One region of the Paenibacillus sp. 37 genome, then DNA from elsewhere that is predicted to be linked to it. Evidence: predicted binding sites of a transcription regulator. Region 1 holds the regulator's gene; the other holds the start of a gene.
What was found. The regulator Rex, encoded in region 1, represses fermentation and respiration genes when NADH is low (regulators of the CRP and FNR family bind a similar motif). The targets are predictions, from matches to a motif close to TTGTGAAATATTTCACAA.
Positions count from the first base shown of each region.

Region 2: the regulator Rex is predicted to act here: its motif matches at 6,156-6,173, upstream of adhE (bifunctional acetaldehyde-CoA/alcohol dehydrogenase).

Region 1 covers NZ_CP043761.1:4,440,581-4,450,312, reverse strand. The annotation lists gene F0220_RS18980 (CCA tRNA nucleotidyltransferase) at 1-87, shown strand, start outside; gene F0220_RS18975 (biotin--[acetyl-CoA-carboxylase] ligase) at 74-1,051, shown strand; gene panB (3-methyl-2-oxobutanoate hydroxymethyltransferase) at 1,396-2,274, shown strand; gene panC (pantoate--beta-alanine ligase) at 2,271-3,167, shown strand; gene panD (aspartate 1-decarboxylase) at 3,160-3,543, shown strand; gene F0220_RS18955 (tetratricopeptide repeat protein) at 3,637-4,284, shown strand; gene dinG (ATP-dependent DNA helicase DinG) at 4,426-7,287, shown strand; gene F0220_RS18945 (redox-sensing transcriptional repressor Rex) at 7,501-8,154, shown strand; gene F0220_RS18940 (amidohydrolase) at 8,141-9,448, shown strand; gene F0220_RS18935 (DUF5590 domain-containing protein) at 9,488-9,732, shown strand, end outside.
Region 2 covers NZ_CP043761.1:4,667,931-4,677,662, reverse strand. The annotation lists gene F0220_RS20085 (Gfo/Idh/MocA family protein) at 1-639, shown strand, start outside; gene F0220_RS20080 (sugar phosphate isomerase/epimerase family protein) at 837-1,805, shown strand; gene F0220_RS20075 (ThuA domain-containing protein) at 1,830-2,558, shown strand; gene F0220_RS20070 (winged helix-turn-helix transcriptional regulator) at 2,890-3,186, shown strand; gene F0220_RS20065 (hypothetical protein) at 3,378-4,109, shown strand; gene F0220_RS20060 (hypothetical protein) at 4,307-5,020, shown strand; gene F0220_RS20055 (Crp/Fnr family transcriptional regulator) at 5,108-5,824, opposite strand; gene adhE (bifunctional acetaldehyde-CoA/alcohol dehydrogenase) at 6,254-8,866, shown strand.

The DNA of each region.
Region 1 (9,732 bases):
CGAGAAACAGCGATTGGAACGATAGCGAATCAGCATGAAGCACTAAGTGCAGAAGTGAAGCGGGTGGTTCAAGATGACCAAACATGAAGATCTGTTACATATGTTATTAAATGCAGAAGGACGATTCGTATCGGGTGAAGAGATTAGCCGTAATCTGTCCATCAGTCGGACCGCTGTGTGGAAACATGTGAACAAGTTGCGAGACATGGGGTATGAGTTTGAAGCTGTATCCCGCAAAGGATACCGTCTGGTAACGAAGCCGGATAGCATTGATGCTACTGGCCTCCAATTGGCACTGGATACAACCGTATTTGGCCGTAAGGCTGTTTTGTTGGCCTCGACCCTGTCTACGCAAGGGGATGTTCTCAAGCTAGCTGAGCAAGGGCAGGCAGAAGGTGCTGTGGTCATTGCGGAAGAACAAACAGGAGGAAGAGGACGTTTCGGTCGACAGTGGTTCTCTCCTCCGGGTAAAGGAGTCTGGATGAGTGTTCTGTTACGCCCTGATCTACCACTTCAGCACACGCCGCAGCTAACTTTATTAACAGGTGTGGCTGTATGTCGTGCCGTTCGAGCTTGTTCAGGAGCTGATGCAGGCATCAAATGGCCAAATGATCTGTTGATTGATGGACGCAAGGTATGTGGCATATTGCTTGAATCCACGGTGGAAGATCATGAAGTCAGATACTGTATTGCAGGTATAGGTGTTGACGTGAATTTTGATCCCGAGGATTATCCGGGAGATCTGACAACTATAGCTACTTCACTCAAGATGGAGACGGGGCAATCCGTAGATCGCACCAAACTAACGGCTGCCATTCTGACGGAGCTTGAACAGTTATATTTTTTGTATCAAAAAGAAGGATTTGGCGTAATCTCAGCCCTATGGGAGGCCCTGTCCGTATCGATGAATCGAGAGATTACAGTGACGAATCCTCATGGTGTCATTGAAGGGAAGGCAATCGGTCTTGACCCTTCTGGAGCACTTATCGTGGAGAAGCACGATGGAGAACATACACTAATCATCTCTGGTGAGATTTCCTGGAAATCATAAACAATTTGTCGAATTTTCACTGGTAAAATGAACATAAGACGTGAAGTTTGAGCAGAACTTTGGTATACTGTGTTCGTGAGGCGATATCGGCTAATGCAGACCGAATTGCACTCCCGTTACAGTAACCTTTGCTCTGCTTTGATGTGTTTTATATAAGCAGACCGCAGTGCAAGAATGAAATACGTTTAAGTGAGTTGTTGGATTCTGCTCTGAGCCGAAGAGGACCGAGACAGAAGGGACGATCGCAAGTGACTCTTTTTTGACTTTTCGGGACTTTTTAGTGGAAAACTAAAAGGTTTTTTTGTTGCGTTTATTTGAAAAGAAGAAAGGAGCCATGAGAGAAAATGGCGAACAAACAAGCATTGAATATTGTGAAAATGAAAAAATATAAGCAGGATGGCGTGCCGCTTACCATGATCACGGCTTACGATTATCCAACAGCACTCCTAGCAGAGGAAGCAGGTATCGATCTGATCCTGGTCGGCGATTCACTTGGCAATGTAGTACTGGGTTATAATTCGACGCTTCCGGTGACCATCGACGACATGGTGTACCACACACGTTCCGTTGTGCGCGGTGCTGAGAAGACATTTATTGTGGCTGATATGCCTTTTATGACGTATCATGGCAGCGTGGATGAGACGCTTAAGGGTGTACGTCGACTGATGCAAGAGGGGCATGCCCATGCGGTTAAAATGGAAGGCGGAGTTGAGATAGCGGACACCGTCAGAGCAGTCGTGCAAGCAGGCGTGCCGGTTCTTGGACATATCGGACTGACACCTCAATCGGTTAATCAGATTGGTGGTTACCGCATTCAGGGCAAGGATGCAGCGGATGCGAAACGTCTGATGGACGAAGCCAAGGCCTTGGAAGCTGCTGGTGCGTTCGGTATTGTGCTTGAACTGGTTACGGAAGAAGTTGCACGGGCGATCTCGGAGGAACTATCCATCCCTACCATAGGAATTGGAGCAGGACGAGGCTGTGATGGTCAGGTACTGGTATTCCATGATGTGGTTCAATACGCTTCTCCGTATACGCCCAAACGTTTTGTCAAAACCTATGGAGATGTGGGTACATTAATCAGAACCAGCATCGAAGCTTACGTGAAAGAAGTGAAAGATCGTTCGTTCCCGGCCGAAGAGCATGTATTCAATGTTGCGGATGGTGTTTTGGATCAACTGTACGGCGGACAACGCAAGGAAAAGGTGGGGAGTAACTCATGAAAGTATTACGGACAATCGCAGAGTTAAGACAGGAACTAAGCTTGAAGCGTCAAGCGATTAGGTCCAATACATCCGTTGTAGGTCTGGTACCAACAATGGGTTATCTTCATCAAGGTCATGCAAGCTTGATGCAGGCAGCCAGACAACAGAGCGATATCGTGGTATTAAGCATATTTGTTAATCCGATTCAATTTGGCCCTAATGAAGATTTTGACAGCTATCCGCGGGATGAAGCCAGAGATGTGGAAACAGCACGCTCACAAGGAGTGGATATCGTATTTATTCCCTCTGTGGAAGAGATGTATCCACAGGCAACGCAAACGACGGTATCTGTCTCAAAACTGACGGATCGCTTATGTGGTGCTTCCCGTCCGGGTCATTTTGATGGGGTAACAACTGTAGTCTCCAAGCTCTTCAACATCGTACAGCCACAGCGTGCATTTTTTGGTATGAAAGACGCTCAGCAGGTTGCGGTCATTCAACAGATGGTGAATGATTTGAATATGTCTGTAGAAATTGTACCCTGTCCAATTGTTCGCGAAGAGGATGGGCTTGCCCTCAGCTCACGAAATGTCTATCTTAGCGCTGAACAGCGTACACAGGCGTTGGTTCTGTCGAAGGCACTGCGTGCAGCTCAGGAAGCCGCAGATACAGGTGCAGCTATAAACGCCGCAGATATCCGTCGTATTCTGCACGAGCAGATTGCAACCTCACCACTTGCGGTTATCGACTACGCCGAGATTCAGGCTTTTCCAAGCCTGGAGCCGCTCGCAGATCAGGAAGAAGTTCAAGGACGTGATGATCTGCTCATTGCACTTGCGGTGAAATTCGGAAAAACAAGATTGATTGACAATATAAGGTTGCAAAAATCGGAGGTACTGTCCCATGTTTAGAACACTGATGAAATCCAAAATTCACCGGGCTACGGTAACGGAAGCCAACTTGAACTATGTGGGTAGCATTACCATAGATGAAGATTTGATGGAAACATCCGACTTGATGGAAAACGAAAAAGTGCAAATCGTGAACAACAACAATGGTGCACGTCTGGAAACTTATGTGATTCCAGGACCACGCGGAAGCGGGGTCATATGTCTTAACGGCGCAGCTGCACGTCTGGTGCAGCCTGGAGATAACGTCATTATCATTTCTTACGCCATGATGTCGCAAGAAGAGGCAAATACTCACAAACCCACCGTTGTGTTTGTAGATGGACAGAATAAACCTGTACAAACAATGAAACAGGAAGTCCACGCAACAATTATGTAATCGACTGGTAAGGAGAATGAAATCGGCCCTTGAAGCAAAAAATGAGTACAGGTCACTGCACTAATCCATTTTTTCAAGGGTGGGGATGCATCGATGTTCCAGCATGTTTTCGCAGAAATGAACGACATGTTAGATGAAATTATCAAGAGCTATCCTTCCGCTGAAGGCCTAAACAAACAGGAATTGCTGCAAAAGTGGAATTTGCTTAAGCGGATGAGTGACGGAATGCTGGATGAATGGCTGATGTTTGAAGAAAAGATGAGCCAGGTGAGGGAGCGGGAGATGGATAAGCCTACTTCCCTTGAACCGGAACAGGAAGCTGTTACTGCTCTGCCTGAACTCCATCTGGAATGTTTCAGTCGAGGTCAGGGCTATTTCAAATTACAGATGTATCCGCAGGCGATCATGCAGTTCTCCCGGGTTGTGACCGACCATCCGGAGAGTGCATTGACACGTTTTTACCTGGCGCTCGCGTATCTGAATCTGGAACAAATGGCGGAAGCCGGGACACATTTGCAGCAGATCATGTACCTTAAGGGTTCTCCTCGATTAAAAGGGCTTGTATGTAACGCCCTGGGCTGTATTCAAGCCAAGCTTGCGAATCCCGAAGCTGCATGCTCTCTCTTTGCACAGGCCCTTCAGTATGACCCGACATTGACCGAACCACTGTACAACATGGAAGCTTGCAGGTTGAACAGGGGAAAATTGCAATATGCTAATCAGCTGACGACCCTTCATTAAGCGGGAATTCGGCGACAAAAAACGGTGTTCCCTCCTTTGGCATAGCGGCGGGGACACCGCTTTTTTGTCAGTTAATTTTCAAATCCCCTTTTTTTTGCTATGCTGTAACATAGACTGGAATGGAAGGGACCGTACATTGCAATGAAATTTGCCGTATTGGATTTCGAAACAACCGGCACGCAGTCCGACGGTGAGATTATACAGGCCGGACTTGCCATCATAGATCATGACTACAGCATAACTCAAATATATAGTTCTTATGTGAACCCTGGTGTACCGATTCCCCCGTTTATTTCGGGGTTGACGGGTATTACCGATGAAGATGTGGCGGACGCTCCTTCACTCGAAGAGATGATGATGGAGATGGTTCCGCTGCTTAATGATGTGGTGCTTGTTGGACACAACGTCGCTTTTGATTTTCACTTTTTGCAGAATGCTCTTGACCGTTGCGGGTATTTGCCGTTCACTGGCCGCATTCTGGACACGATTGATTTTCTGAAGATTACATTCCCATCACTGGGTTCTTATCAACTTGGTTATGTGTCTTCCGAATTTGGATTTCAACATGATCGCCCTCACCAGGCAGACAGTGATGCACTGGCGACAGCCTATGTGCTGCTCAAATGTCTGGATGAGTTAAAGGAATTACCGCTCATAACGATTCAGCGCCTCAGTGATCTGTTTGCACCAGAAGACAGTGACTTGGGTTGGTTTTTGGACGGAATGCGCAGTGAGAAGGAAGCAGAGCCGATTCAGGATCTGGACGGACATACCTATTATCGTCAGCTTGCTCTTAATGTAAGTGATTGGACTGATATAGGTGCACCACGCGATGAGCGGGAGGCTAACCCCCTCGATGGTGTAAGCTTCGAACAGTTTATGGACCAGGTTCGGGAGAACCTGAAGGATACGCTGGATCATTACGAAGAGCGTGAAGCGCAGACTCAGATGTTCAGCAGTGTAAGGCAAGCCCTGGATGAAGAGAAACATCTCTTGATCGAAGCAGGAACAGGCACTGGTAAATCTCTGGGTTATCTCTTGCCTGCTATTTACGAAAGTGTGAAGCAAGAACAGAAAGTTATGGTCAGCACGCATACAATCAACCTGCAGGAGCAATTGAGAGAGCGGGACATTCCGATGCTGACTCAAGTGGTTCCGTTCCCGTTTAAGGCTGCTGTATTCAAAGGACGTGGACATTACCTGTGCCTGCGCAAATTTGAACACAAAATCAATAAACGTGAATTCGCCACACCTAAAGAGGATTATTTCACAGCTGCTCAGATGATTGTCTGGCTTACGCAGACCGAAACCGGAGATGATGAGGAACTTAACCTTAGCGGACGCGGAGGGGACTTCTGGGAGACGGTACAGAGCGAATCTGAGTCTTGTCTGGGAAGATCATGTCCATGGTTCCGCAAATGTTTCTACCATCGTGCCAAACATGAGGCCGGGTTGTCTGATATTGTAATCACCAATCACTCCAAATTATTTACGGATGTGAAAGCCGCGCATCAGCTGCTGCCAGCCTATGAGAGTCTTGTGATCGATGAAGCACATCATCTGGAGGATGTCGCTGGTAAACATCTTGGAATGCATATGAAATATTTCACCTTGGTTCATACACTGACCCGCCTGTTTAAAGACAGTCGTAATGGACAGCTGCCTATGCTTCGTTCGCAGTTATCCGGGCATGAAAATTCGGTGCAATGGGGCTCCATGGTGGATCAGATGTTCCCGCTCGCTCTTGAAGTTAAGGAGCTGTGGGATCGTATGAGTGATGCCTTGTTCGGTCTGTTGCCTGAACGAAGTGATGCTTCACCGGGAGAGACGGGGCAATTTTCCCTGCGTCTGAAAGCTTCTCAGAAACCTGCAAAATGGCAGGAGTTGCAGGATCTGGAGAACCAGATCTATGTGACTCTGGGCGATTTGGTTCGCAAAGGGGACAAATTGCTGCTTGAAGTGAAAGAGGATCAGGATGATTATCAATCGGATAGTCTGATTACGGACATTACAGGATTGCTGAAAGATCTGACCACATTGAAGGAGAATCTGCGTTTCTTCATGCGTATGGATGATGCCAAAACGGTGTACTGGATGGAAGCCAGCGGTCAATTCCGCAGCAAATCTCTCCAGCTGTATGCTGTACCTGTAGATGTCAGTGCACAACTTAAGGATTTATTTTTTGATAAAAAGAAAAGTGTTGTGCTTACATCGGCTACGCTTTCGGTAGATAAATCATTCCAGTTCATGATTGAACAGCTTGGCTTGCAGGAAGCTTCCGAGAATAATCGGTTGTTAACGTCGATGCTGCCATCACCTTTCAACTATCGCGATCAGGCACTTCTGGTGATTCCGCGTGATTTCCCGAGTGTGAAGGGCAGTGTGGGTGATGCGCACTTTGTCAATATGCTGGTGCAATCACTTGCAGAGACGGCAATTGCCACGCGTGGACGCATGATGGTTCTGTTTACTTCATACAAGATGTTGCGACAGGTCTATGATCCGCTGAAGGAGGCGCTATCTGGTAACGACATCTCGTTGCTTGGGCAAGGCGTTGACAGTGGAAGTCGTTCCAAATTGACTCGCAGGTTCCAAGATGCCAAAGCTACGGTACTTCTGGGTACAAGCAGCTTCTGGGAGGGTGTAGATATCCCGGGAGAGGCGCTAACCTGTCTCGCTATTGTGCGACTGCCTTTCCAGCCACCGAATCATCCGTTGGTGGAAGCCAAGAGTGAGCTGCTTCAGGAACAGAAGAAAAATCCGTTCATGAAACTGTCCGTGCCGCAAGCGGTCATTCGTTTCAAGCAGGGATTTGGCCGGTTGGTGCGTACAGCGAAAGACAGAGGAATTGTCATTGTTTATGATACACGGGTGATTGAAGCGTACTATGGTAAATTCTTTTTATATTCTTTGCCTGGTCCCAAAATGGAGCACATGCTCACGGAGCAGATGGTTCCACGAATTACCGAGTGGTTGGAAAAACCTGTTAATGAACAAGAATAATGGTTGTTTTGTTCGTTATATCATTGCATGACACTATCGTTTGGCGTTAAACTTTATTAGATATTTCCGTATCCGATTAAAGCAGTTGCACGTAAGAACTTATAACCTAAATTACAAGGAGCATTCTGTATACAACGTCTATCTTTGAATTTATACAGAATGCTCATCTTTTCATCTATTATTTTATCGTGGCCTTGGTAAGGGGGAGCAAGAATGAAATCGGATAAAATTTCGGAAGCGGTGGTACGACGTCTGCCTGTATACTTGCGTTATTTGAACGAGTTGCATCAGCGTGAGGTGGCTACTGTTTCTTCTCAAGAGCTTGGACAGAGGCTGGATCTGAATCCGGCCCAAATTCGTAAAGACCTGGCTTACTTCGGTGATTTTGGTCGTAAAGGGATCGGGTATGATGTATCCTATTTGATCGAGAAAATTCGTCACATTCTCAAAATCGATCAGCAAATTAATGTAGCTCTGGTAGGAGCGGGTAATCTCGGTCAAGCCTTGTCCAACTACAATGCATATCTGAAAGACAACATGAAGATTGTTGCTGTATTTGATGCATATGGACCGAAGATTGGTAGTCAAATTAACAGTTTGACGGTAAAACCAATGAATGAATTGACGGAAGCGGTTAAAACAGAAAACATCCGCATCGGAATTATCACGGTTCCGGATACGGAAGCCCAAAATGTAGCCGATCAGCTTATTGAATCCGGAATCGAAGCGATTCTTAATTTTGCACCAACCATTCTAAAAACACCGCCGCATATCCGCATTCACCATGCTGACTTTACAACGGATCTGCTTAGTTTGGCCTATTACTTGGAGACTGGAAAGGACGACGAGGAAGATGACAACAAATAGATGGGTAATTCACAACGGCAAATTTGCCGTTAATGAAGGCGGCACAACATGGAACGTGGTTCAAGGATACATGGTTGTTGAGGATGACAAGATTGTGCATATTGGTGAGACATTGCCGGATGGAGACAAAAATTGTACCAAAGTGGATGGAAAAGGACTGTTCTTCCTGCCGGGTCTGATCAATACGCATGGTCATGCAGCAATGTCGTTGCTCAGAGGGCACGGAGACGATCTTGCGTTGCAAGTATGGTTGCAGGAAAAAATGTGGCCGATGGAAGCGAAAATGACTTCACAAGACGTATATTGGGGAACTTCGCTATCGGTGCTTGAAATGTTGAAAGGCGGAACTACAGCTTTCCTGGACATGTACGATCACATGGATCAAGTTGCCAAAGTTGTGGAGCAATCCGGCGTTAGAGCAGCACTGGCACGTGGTGTAATCGGGCTGTGCTCGGAAGAAGAGCAACTGCGGAAACTGGAGGAGTCGGCAGCGTTTGCACGTGAGTGGAATGGACAGGCAGATGGTCGCATTACAACTGTAATCTCGCCACACGCCCCATATACATGCCCTCCTGACTACATAGAGAAGCTTGTGCAGGTCGCGAACGACCTGAACCTTCCTCTCCATACACATATGTCTGAAACGCTTCGTGAAGTGGAGCAGAACGTGGCTGATTATGGACTGCGTCCTGTGGCACATCTGGAGAAACTGGGCTTTTTCTCACGTCCATCCCTGGTTGCACATGCGGTGCATCTGAATGACGAAGAGATTGAGATTCTGGCCCGTCATGATGTGGCTGTATCCCATAACCCGGGAAGTAACCTGAAACTTGCTTCCGGTGTTGCGCGGGTACCAGCGTTACTGAAAGCAGGAGTTACCGTGTCACTCGGAACAGACGGACCGGCAAGCAACAACAACCTGGATATGTTCGAGGAAATGAGACTGGCTGCATTGATCCACAAAGGTGTATCTGGTGACCCGACGGCTGTGCCAGCAGGCGAAGCGTTACTCCTCGGAACGTCATACGGTGCCAAATCCATTTTCTTGAACAATACCGGAGCACTTGAGGTCGGCATGAAGGCTGATTTTATCGCTCTTGACATTGAACAGGCACATTTCTATCCACATACAGACCTGATCTCACATACGATCTACTCGGCTTCTGCCAAAGATGTTGAGCACGTATGGGTGGATGGAAAACAAGTGGTCAAACACGGCGAATGTCTGACGCTGGATGAAGAACGCATTTTGCGTGAGGCTCAATTGGCATTTGATGGTCTGCTTGCTCGTTAATTGCAGGACAGAGCATCATAGGGAAAGGAAGTTCGACTTTTGAAGAAAAAAAAGAAGTGGATATGGATTTCGCTGCTTGCACTGGTTCTGATTCTGTTTGGACTTCAGCGTTATTACGTCTATGTCACGCAGGACCAGCGTAAGGAAGAAGCTCTCGCTATGCAGGCAGCACAGAAGCAACTGGGCATTACATCCTATGATGAATTGCGCAAGTACATCTGGGGAGACAAAGAAGGCTCTGACAACATCTACTGGACCCTGATCGGCAAAAATAAGGATAACCA
Region 2 (9,732 bases), 230 kb from region 1:
GCTTGGCATCCTAATCCGGAGTTCTTTTATGTCGCAGGTGGCGGACCGATGTTTGATATGGGACCTTACTACCTGACCGCTCTGATTACGCTTCTTGGACCGATTCGCAGAATCAGCGCCTCGGCAGGCATACAGATTGCAGATCGCAAGATTGGCTCTGGGCCGAAGGAAGGCACAGCACTACAAGTAGAGACGCCTACTCACTTGGCAGGAACCATTGATTTTGCAGAAGGTGCCATTGCAACCATGATCACCAGTTTTGATATTCGCGGAGCTTCGGATCTGCCACGTATTGAAATCTATGGTACAGAAGGTACGCTTAGTGTACCGGACCCCAATTATTTTAACGGGGAAGTGAAGGTTCGCAGATACGGCCAAGACACTTGGGAGACGATCAAACCAGTCTTCGAAAGTGGACAAAACGAACGAGGCATTGGCGTAACTGAGATGGTCGAATCCATTCGTGCCGGACGGGAACACAAAGCCAGTGGCAAACTTGCTTATCACGTACTGGAAGCCATGCATTCATTCCAGCGTTCTTCACTTGAAGGCAAGCACATACATCTGGAGAGCAGCTATGATTCTTTTGCAGTAACTCGCACAGTTCAAACTGAGATTGAAACCGTGGAATCCCACTAGTCTGAGTAAAAAGTGTTCGAAGCTTGATGCTCTTACGAGTGAAGCAGAATAACCAGTATTCTTACGTTCAATTTCAGGATAGAAACACTCTCGATTTTCCACACTAATCAAACAGGCATGTGATCTGAACGGTAATTGTAGTTCAATATTCATGAATTCAGCAATCATACGATATCTAATCCAGGGAGGAATCGCACTTGAAACTCGGCGTATTTTTGGTACTATTCGGAGGACGTAAATTGGAGGATGCTCTTGATTATGTAGCATCCAAGGGATTAAAAGCAGTAGAGATCGGAACAGGCGGACATCCAGGCAATGCACATTGTAAGCCAGATGAGTTGTTAAGCAATCCTACAGCACTGAAAAATTTCAAAAATGCAGTGGAATCACGTGGTTTGACGATCAGTGCACTTAGCTGTCACGGTAACCCGCTACATCCGCAAAAGGATATTGCCAAAGGATTTCACGATGATTTTGTTAAAACGGTAGAACTGGCTGAGAAGCTGGAAGTACCTGTAGTGAATACTTTCTCCGGTTGTCCGGGAGACCATGAGGATGCCAAATATCCGAACTGGCCTGTTGCACCATGGCCAAATGACTTCCAGGAGATCCTGAAGTGGCAGTGGGAGAACAAAGTTATCCCTTACTGGACAGAGTGGGGTAAGTTTGCAGCAGATCGTAACGTAAAAGTTGGATTGGAGCTGCACGGTGGATTCTCCGTTCATACTCCAGCAACATTGCTGAGATTGCGTGAAGCAGCAGGTGAAGTGATCGGAGCCAATCTGGACCCAAGTCACATGTGGTGGCAAGGTATTGATCCGGTTCAGGCAATTCACATCTTGGGACGTGAAGGAGCCATCCATCACTTCCATGCAAAAGATACAACGATTGATCCGGTAAACGTGAACAAACACGGTGTAACGGATATGCAGGACTATACCAATATGCTGGATCGGGCTTGGCAGTTCCGCTCGGTTGGTTATGGACATGATAACAAGACTTGGGCAGATATTATGAGTGCCTTGCGTCTGGTCGGATATGATTATGTAGTAAGTATTGAGCACGAAGACGGTCTGATGTCGGTTGAAGAAGGATTCTCTAAAGCCGTGCAAAATCTCCAGCAAGTATTAATCGAAGAACCGCTGGGCGATATGTGGTGGGTTTAGAGCTACACTAGGGGGAAATTGAATATGATCAACGTCACCATTTGGAATGAATTTGTCCATGAGAAAATTCACGATGAAGTAAGGGAAGTCTACCCGGATGGTCTGCATCGAGCACTGGCTGACGGACTTGGCGGCGAAGGCTTTGCTATTCGTACAGCTACACTGGATCAGCCTGAACACGGATTAAGTGATGAAGTGCTGAATTCCACAGATGTGCTCATATGGTGGGGACATATGGCACATGATCGCGTAAGCGATGAGATCTCACAGAAGGTCGCGCAGCGAGTGCTGAATGGGATGGGAATGATTGTGCTCCATTCAGGTCATTTCTCCAAACCATTCAAAGCGCTGATGGGAACCAGCTGCGATCTGAAGTGGCGTGTAGCTGACGAGCAGGAAATTGTATGGTGTGTTAACCCATCTCATCCGATTGCGGATGGCATCGAAGGCAAGATTGTATTGGAAAAAGAAGAGATGTACGGCGAATTCTTCGATATTCCAGTACCAGATGAACTGGTGTTTGTAAGTAACTTCCAGGGTGGGGAAGTATTCCGGAGCGGATGTACGTTCCGGCGTGGTGAAGGTAAAATCTTTTATTTCCGACCAGGTCATGAGACGTATCCGACCTATTACAAGCCGGAAATATTAAGAGTGATCAGCAATGCTGTTAAATGGGCATATCCTGCCCGCAGTTTTAAGCCGGAATTTGGCAAGAGCGAACCTGTAAGACCATTTGGTGGCGTGCTGGTCTAATTCACTAACTCAATCGTGAAATGGAAATTATAAGTTTCATTCAAAAAGAACCCTTCTCCGAGTCGATGATGACTGTGGCAGTTGGGTTCTTTTTGGGTAAGATAGTACTATGGGGAAGTTATACGATATTTCCCATGGTTACGACGCAGCGTGTAATGTATACTGGGATGTATGATCCATTTTGGATGTTATGCTTCTAAAATTTAAACTTTTTAGTTGCAGGCGTTTTCTTTGAAGCTTAAATATGTTATTATGAAATATACTAACAAAATGTAAGTTGATTTGAGTGATCTCTAAAGAGGTGATTAATGTGGAAGGTCAAGACTTGCGGATGTGTCCGCGTTTCGAGACGGCGTTTTCTTTTTTGGGCAAGCGCTGGAATGGTTTAATTATTCAAACGTTGATGAGTGGTTCGAAGCGATTCAAGGATATCTCCAATCTGATTCCATCCATGAGTGATAAGATGTTATCCGAACGGATGAAAGATCTGGAGAGTGAAGGTATTCTGGTTCGTCACGTCTATCCCGAGACGCCAGTTCGTATTGAATATGAACTGACGGAGAAAGGTAGAGCGCTCCAGCCCGTCATGAATCAAATTCAAGACTGGGCTGAGCAGTGGGTTGACTAACGTATAAGCATCACCCACTTTTGTTACATGAATGACATAGACTCCTGATTTCCGTGGAAATCAGGGGTTTTTGTCTTAAGTATTAGGTGGATCGGCGTTTTTCTCCTGGGCTATGCACATGTTGTCATGAGTTGTAGTATAATCTATAGAAAATGGCCACAGACGGCCGGAGCGAAGGAGGCCCACTTGTCATGAGAGAAGAAAGCTTATCCCGTGAAGTACGCTACGGCAAAGAAGATATTGCAGAACTTGAGAGCGCATCCATTCAGGTCCATCTAATTTATAAAAAAGCTGCGGAGTTGTTCAAGCGCACCGCATATTCCCGTTCAATTAAGGATGATCTTGCCGAAGTGAATACGCATTCTGTGAACAGCGATGGTCCGAGATTAGCTCCGGCGGTGCTGCAAAAATGGATTCAAACGTCCAGGGGCTGGAAGTGTATCGGATGTGAGCTGGGACAACCTGATTCAACGACTTCTCAGATGGAAGAAACCATCCATGGTAAGCGGTTGGTTCTGGATGTGGGAGAAGGTCGGCTGGTTCAGGCAGAAATGCTGATTCAGGCGGTTGTTTGGTCACAATATGAGAAGATTCGAATGTTTGCACCATGGCTGGGTGATGAACCCTTTTACAGCGTGCAGGAACTGGATGTCATTGCCCGTTATATTGTGCCTACCTATTTTTCGGAACGACCTTTGCATGAGCAAGGGAAGGTGTTCAAGGTACATCAACAATATGGGCAGATTCCGTTGTATCAGGAGTATGTAGACGCACCTTCATGCTGCGTGCAGGTGGACGGTGGATTGCTTGAAGGGCGATTGCTGACAGGTGTATACGTATCTGAGGAGCAGTTCTTTGGGCTTAATCCATATCTGAAAGATGGCGATGGAGGACGGACATATATGCAGGCTAGTGTCCAGTGATAACGTAACCAATGAGAACATAAAAATGATATCGATTGGAGAGCCTGTGTGCAGGCTCTCTTTGTTGTATAAGCCCTCTCTGGAGGGCACGCGCAATAAAAGTAACGGCTTTGACACTTTTTTTTGCCGAAGGTTGTGCCATAATAGAGGTTATGGACAACAGGGTGAATGATTTTACGCAGGGTGGTGTTACCTACATGATGAAGAAAATCCCCGGTTACATAGGTATATGTTTGCTCCTACTGGCGATCTTGGCTGGTTGTAGTGAGACACAGCCTTCTGAGCAGCCAATTGTCAAAGAGACAGAAACAGCGAATACAATCACAGTGGCTGTAGATGGCAGTACGTTTTTGCCTGATGCAACAAAGTCCATTAAGCGAGATTTTAGTGAGGGTTTGACACTCAAAAAAGCATTACTCAATAGCGGACTGGTCGATTTTACGGCAGATGGCAAACGGATTCAATCCGTCGGTGAAGTTTCTCTGGATTCTTCGCTTAGCTGGGCTGTCAAATTGAATGGCAAGGATATTGAGCAGGAAGATTGGGACATGGAACTTCATGCCAAAGATGAAGTGATCATTTACGTGAAAGCCGCTGACAGTGGGGGGGATGGCGTTGCATATCAGACAACGTTACTCAAGGTTAGCGGTGGAAACATTATGCCAACCCTTAATCGTCAATATGCCGGCGTCTACGTTCAAGAGTGCACAGTTCGTGATGTGTTGAAGTCCAGCGGCATTGTAAGAATGTCGGAGAATAACAAATTTGTTGTTTCGGTCGAGAATGTTACGCCTCGTATGAATGAGCGATGGGTCATTATGGTGAATGACAAAGAATTAATGGAAAATGGTCTGGACATGAAATTGAATCCACGTGATGCGGTAAAGCTTGAATTGACCAATGCATCCTAAGTATACCAAGAAGCCCAATCTCTTTTTAGAGAACTGGGCTTTTTTTCATTAAATATATAAGCAACATCCGATTAGCATAGTCAAATATTAAATACGACAGATCTCGTTCGGGCAAAGTTCACAGTGACAGATTCCTTGCAGCATCTTCAGATCTTTGATGACAATCATGCCATTGTCATATTCAATCCCATCTTTCTTACGCAGGTCGCTTAACATGCGGTTTACACTTTCACGAGTGGCTCCAATCATATTGGACAGGTCCGTGTGGGTAATTTTTTTGTGAATAATGACATGCTCTCCATGCGGCTCACCATACGAATTCGACAACCGAATGAGGGTGGAGCAAAGTGCACCCGGTTTGCCATATAACATGAGATCCCGGAATTTGGTCTGTGTCAACCGGTGGTGGATGCCCATCCATTTCATAAAGTCGATCGCAAAGTCACAATGCTGGCAGATTAACATCTCCAGGTCTTTATGCTCCAGTACACCGATCTCACTATCCTCCAGCACTTCCGCTGAGAAGCTGTGTTTAGAGCCAAAAAAGGGATCAGCCTGCCCAATCATATCACCGGACTGATACATGTACATGATCAGTTCCTTGCCTTCATCCGTGGATTTGGTGATCTGTGCACGGCCCCGTTTCATATAATAAAGTTTGTCAGAGACGTCTCCTTCCCAGTACAGATGTGTACCTTCCGGATAGGTTCTATCTTTCATGGTAACCAGCAAATGGTTGAAATTCGCTTCCGAGAAACAATTGGTATTGCCGCGCTTTTCCAGTACAGTTGTTAGTTCTGTCATAAGTCTATCTCCCCTTTATGTCCATCGGACGACCTTCTGTAGTTTCCAGTAGTCTCCGAGGTTTGCCGCAAACCGTTGCCGTCCTGATCAGGTCATCTCGGCCGGGAGGAAGGACGGTACAAATTGCGGTGGTTCAATTTTTAAGTTCAGTATATACCTAATCTTACCGTTTGAGGGGGAAGGAAAGGGGGCAAAAATGACGAAATTTCAAACATTGTGATAAAATTCACTTTTAGTGGAGAGGATGAATTTTACAGCCCTATATTTTAAATAGGAAGTGAAAATGGTCGTATGAAGGACACTACAAAACTTAAATTAAATTTGTTATACTTTGTGAAAAAAATCACATAATTAAGTTTATTGTCATGTTACGATGTGAATGTAAACGAGAGAGACAAACTAATACGAACCTTTAGGAGGATGAGGGAGATGGCTGTAAAGAACGAAGTCGCCCCAGCAAAAGAACCGACAGCAGGTCAGTATATTCAAACGTTAATCGACAAAGCGAATAAAGCACACGCCGCATTCATGAAGATGGATCAGAAGCAGATTGACCGGATTGTGCAAGCGATGGCGCTTGCGGGTCTGGATAAACACATGATGCTCGCCAAGATGGCCGTAGAAGAAACAGGCCGCGGAGTATATGAGGATAAAATCACCAAAAATATATTTGCAACAGAATATGTGTACCACAGCATCAAGTATGACAAAACCGTAGGTGTGATTGAAGATAACGAATATGAGAGCTTCCAGAAAATTGCGGAGCCGGTCGGCATCATCATGGGGATTACACCAGTTACCAATCCAACATCAACGACGATGTTTAAAGCACTGATCTCCATCAAGACGCGTAACCCGATCATCTTTGGTTTCCACCCATCTGCACAGAATTGTAGCCGGGAAGCTGCCAAAATCCTGCTGGAAGCGGCTGTGAAACATGGTGCACCAGCAGATTGTATTCAATGGATTGATGATCCTTCCATGGATCGTACAAACGAACTGATGAATCACAATGATGTGGCTCTCATTCTGGCAACAGGCGGATCAGGCATGGTACGTGCAGCGTACAGCTGTGGTAAACCTGCACTGGGCGTAGGACCAGGTAACGTACCTTGTTTCATCGAGAAAAGCGCGGATATCAATCAGGCAGTAACGGATTTGATCCTGTCCAAGTCTTTCGATAATGGCATGATCTGTGCTTCCGAGCAAGCGGTCATCATTGAAGAACCGATCTTTGATCAAGTGAAGAAAAAAATGATTGCAAATGGCTGTTACTTTGTTAACAAAGATGAAGCAGCAAAATTGACAGCAGGTGCGATTAATGCCGAGAAATGTGCGGTGAACCCGGCGATTGTTGGTCAATCTGCGGTGAGCATTGCGAAGTTGTGCGGAATTGAAGTTCCAGCAGGCACCAAAATTCTCGTGGCCGAGATTGAAGGAGTAGGTACGAAATTCCCATTGTCGGCTGAGAAATTAAGTCCGGTACTCGCTTGTTACAAAGTTAAAACGGCAGCAGAGGGAATTGAACGTGCAGCAGAAGTGGTTGCTTTTGGCGGCATGGGTCACTCCTCGGTTATCCATTCCACAAATGAAGAAGTGATTGGCAAATTCGCAGATCGTCTGCAAACTGGACGGATTATTGTGAACTCACCATCCACACACGGTGCCATCGGGGATATCTACAACACAAATATGCCATCATTGACACTGGGATGCGGATCATACGGACGTAACTCGACTTCTTCCAACGTAACCGCTGTGAACTTAATCAATGTGAAAAGGGTGGCTCGCCGTACCGTGAATATGCAATGGTTCAAAGTGCCGAACAAAGTCTACTTCGAAAAAGGGGCAACACAGTATCTTGCCAAAATGCCTGATATCACACGTGTGGCGATTATTACGGATGCCATGATGGTGAAGCTTGGATATGTTGAAAAGGTAGAACACTATCTGCGTCAACGCCAAATGCCAGTAGCGATCGAAGTATTCTCCGATGTTGAGCCAGATCCATCCACAACAACAGTAGATCGCGGAACCGAAATGATGCGCCGCTTCCAACCAGACTGCATTATCGCACTCGGCGGTGGATCACCGATGGATGCTGCCAAAGCCATGTGGTTGTTCTATGAATATCCAGACACGGACTTCAACGATCTGAAACAAAAATTCATGGATATCCGCAAACGGATCTACAAATATCCACGTCTCGGCGTAAAAGCGAAATTTGTAGCGATCCCAACCACATCAGGTACAGGTTCTGAAGTAACATCGTTCGCTGTTATTACGGATAAAAATCAAGGTAACACCAAATATCCATTGGCAGATTATGAGCTGACACCAGACGTAGCGATTGTCGATCCGGAGTTCGTATACTCCCTGCCTAGAACAGCCGTTGCCGATACAGGTATGGACGTACTGACTCATGCGATTGAAGCTTATGTATCTGTTATGGCAAATGATTACACGGATGGACTTGCGATCAAAGCAATCCAACTGGTATTCCAATACCTGGAGCAATCTGCGCTGCAAGGAGATAAACTGGCTCGTGAGAAAATGCATAATGCTTCCACCATTGCCGGTATGGCGTTTGCCAACGCATTCCTGGGCATTAACCACAGCTTGGCGCATAAATGGGGCGGTCAGTACCACACCGCACACGGACGCACCAATGCGATCCTGATGCCGCACGTCATTCGTTACAACGCGAAAAAACCGACCAAATTTGCATCGTTCCCGAAATATTCGCACTTTATAGCGGATGAGCGGTATGCCGAAATTGCCCGGATTCTGGGATTGCCTGCACGTACAACAGAAGAAGGCGTAACCAGTCTTATCAATGCCATTCGCAAACTGAACAAAACATTGGGCATTGAAGAATCGTTCCAGGAAATCGGATTTGATGCCAAAGACTTTGAAGCACATGTAGATTATCTGGCTGACCGTGCCTTCGAAGACCAATGTACAACCGCCAATCCGAAGTTGCCGTTGGTAACTGAACTGGCTGATGTATACCGCAACGCTTTCTACGGAAAGTTTGAATAACAAATTTAGAACGAAGCGTGCCTTACGGCAAGAAGATCAGGGTTCCCCGAGAGGGGAGCCCCGATTGCCGTCTTACACACAATAACGAGAGGGCAGAAAAATAGGAGAGCAAAGCACCTGTTTTTCAGGATTTATTCTAAGATTTAGTTTGCTCCGAGCATAGAGGAGCAAAGGGCTCTAAAGAGGTGGCATGGAATCCGTGAGGTGGCTGTTTGAGCCAGATGTTCACACAATAAAGAGAGGGCAGAAAAACAGAAGAGCGAGCACCTGTTTTTCAGGAAATGATCCTAAGTCCTTGTTTGCTCCGAGCATAGAGGAGCAAAGGGTTCTAAAGAGGTGGCATGGAATCCGTGAGGTGGCTGTTTGAGCCAGATGTTCACACAATAACGGAGAGGGCAGAAAAACAGAAGAGCGAAGCACCTGTTTTTCAGGAAATGATCAAAGTCCTTGTTTGCTCCGAGTTTAAGGGAGCAATGGTCCTAAAGAGGTTACACGGAATCCGTGATGAGGTTGTTTGATCCAGATGTTCACACAATAACGGAGAGGGCAGAAAAAACTGAAGAAGCGGAGCGTTCGCCTTTATCCCCGGATTTTCCCCTTTGAAAAATAAAATCGAAAAAATCCGGGGATAACAGCGATCGGAAGTTGTTCTGCCCGCGCAGTGGCTAAGTGTGAATCTAAAGAGGGTTCAATAGGACACAGCGCAGGTGGAGTGAGTTAGTTCACTGACTTTGTGACAAAAATCACAGATGATGAAAGCCCCAAGTCGTATACTGAAAATGTAAGAAAAACATTCATTCCGCGGTTCCGGTTCCCAAGTAGAGAGAACATGTTCCGGTTTATGTGAAACAATTCACATTAATCGC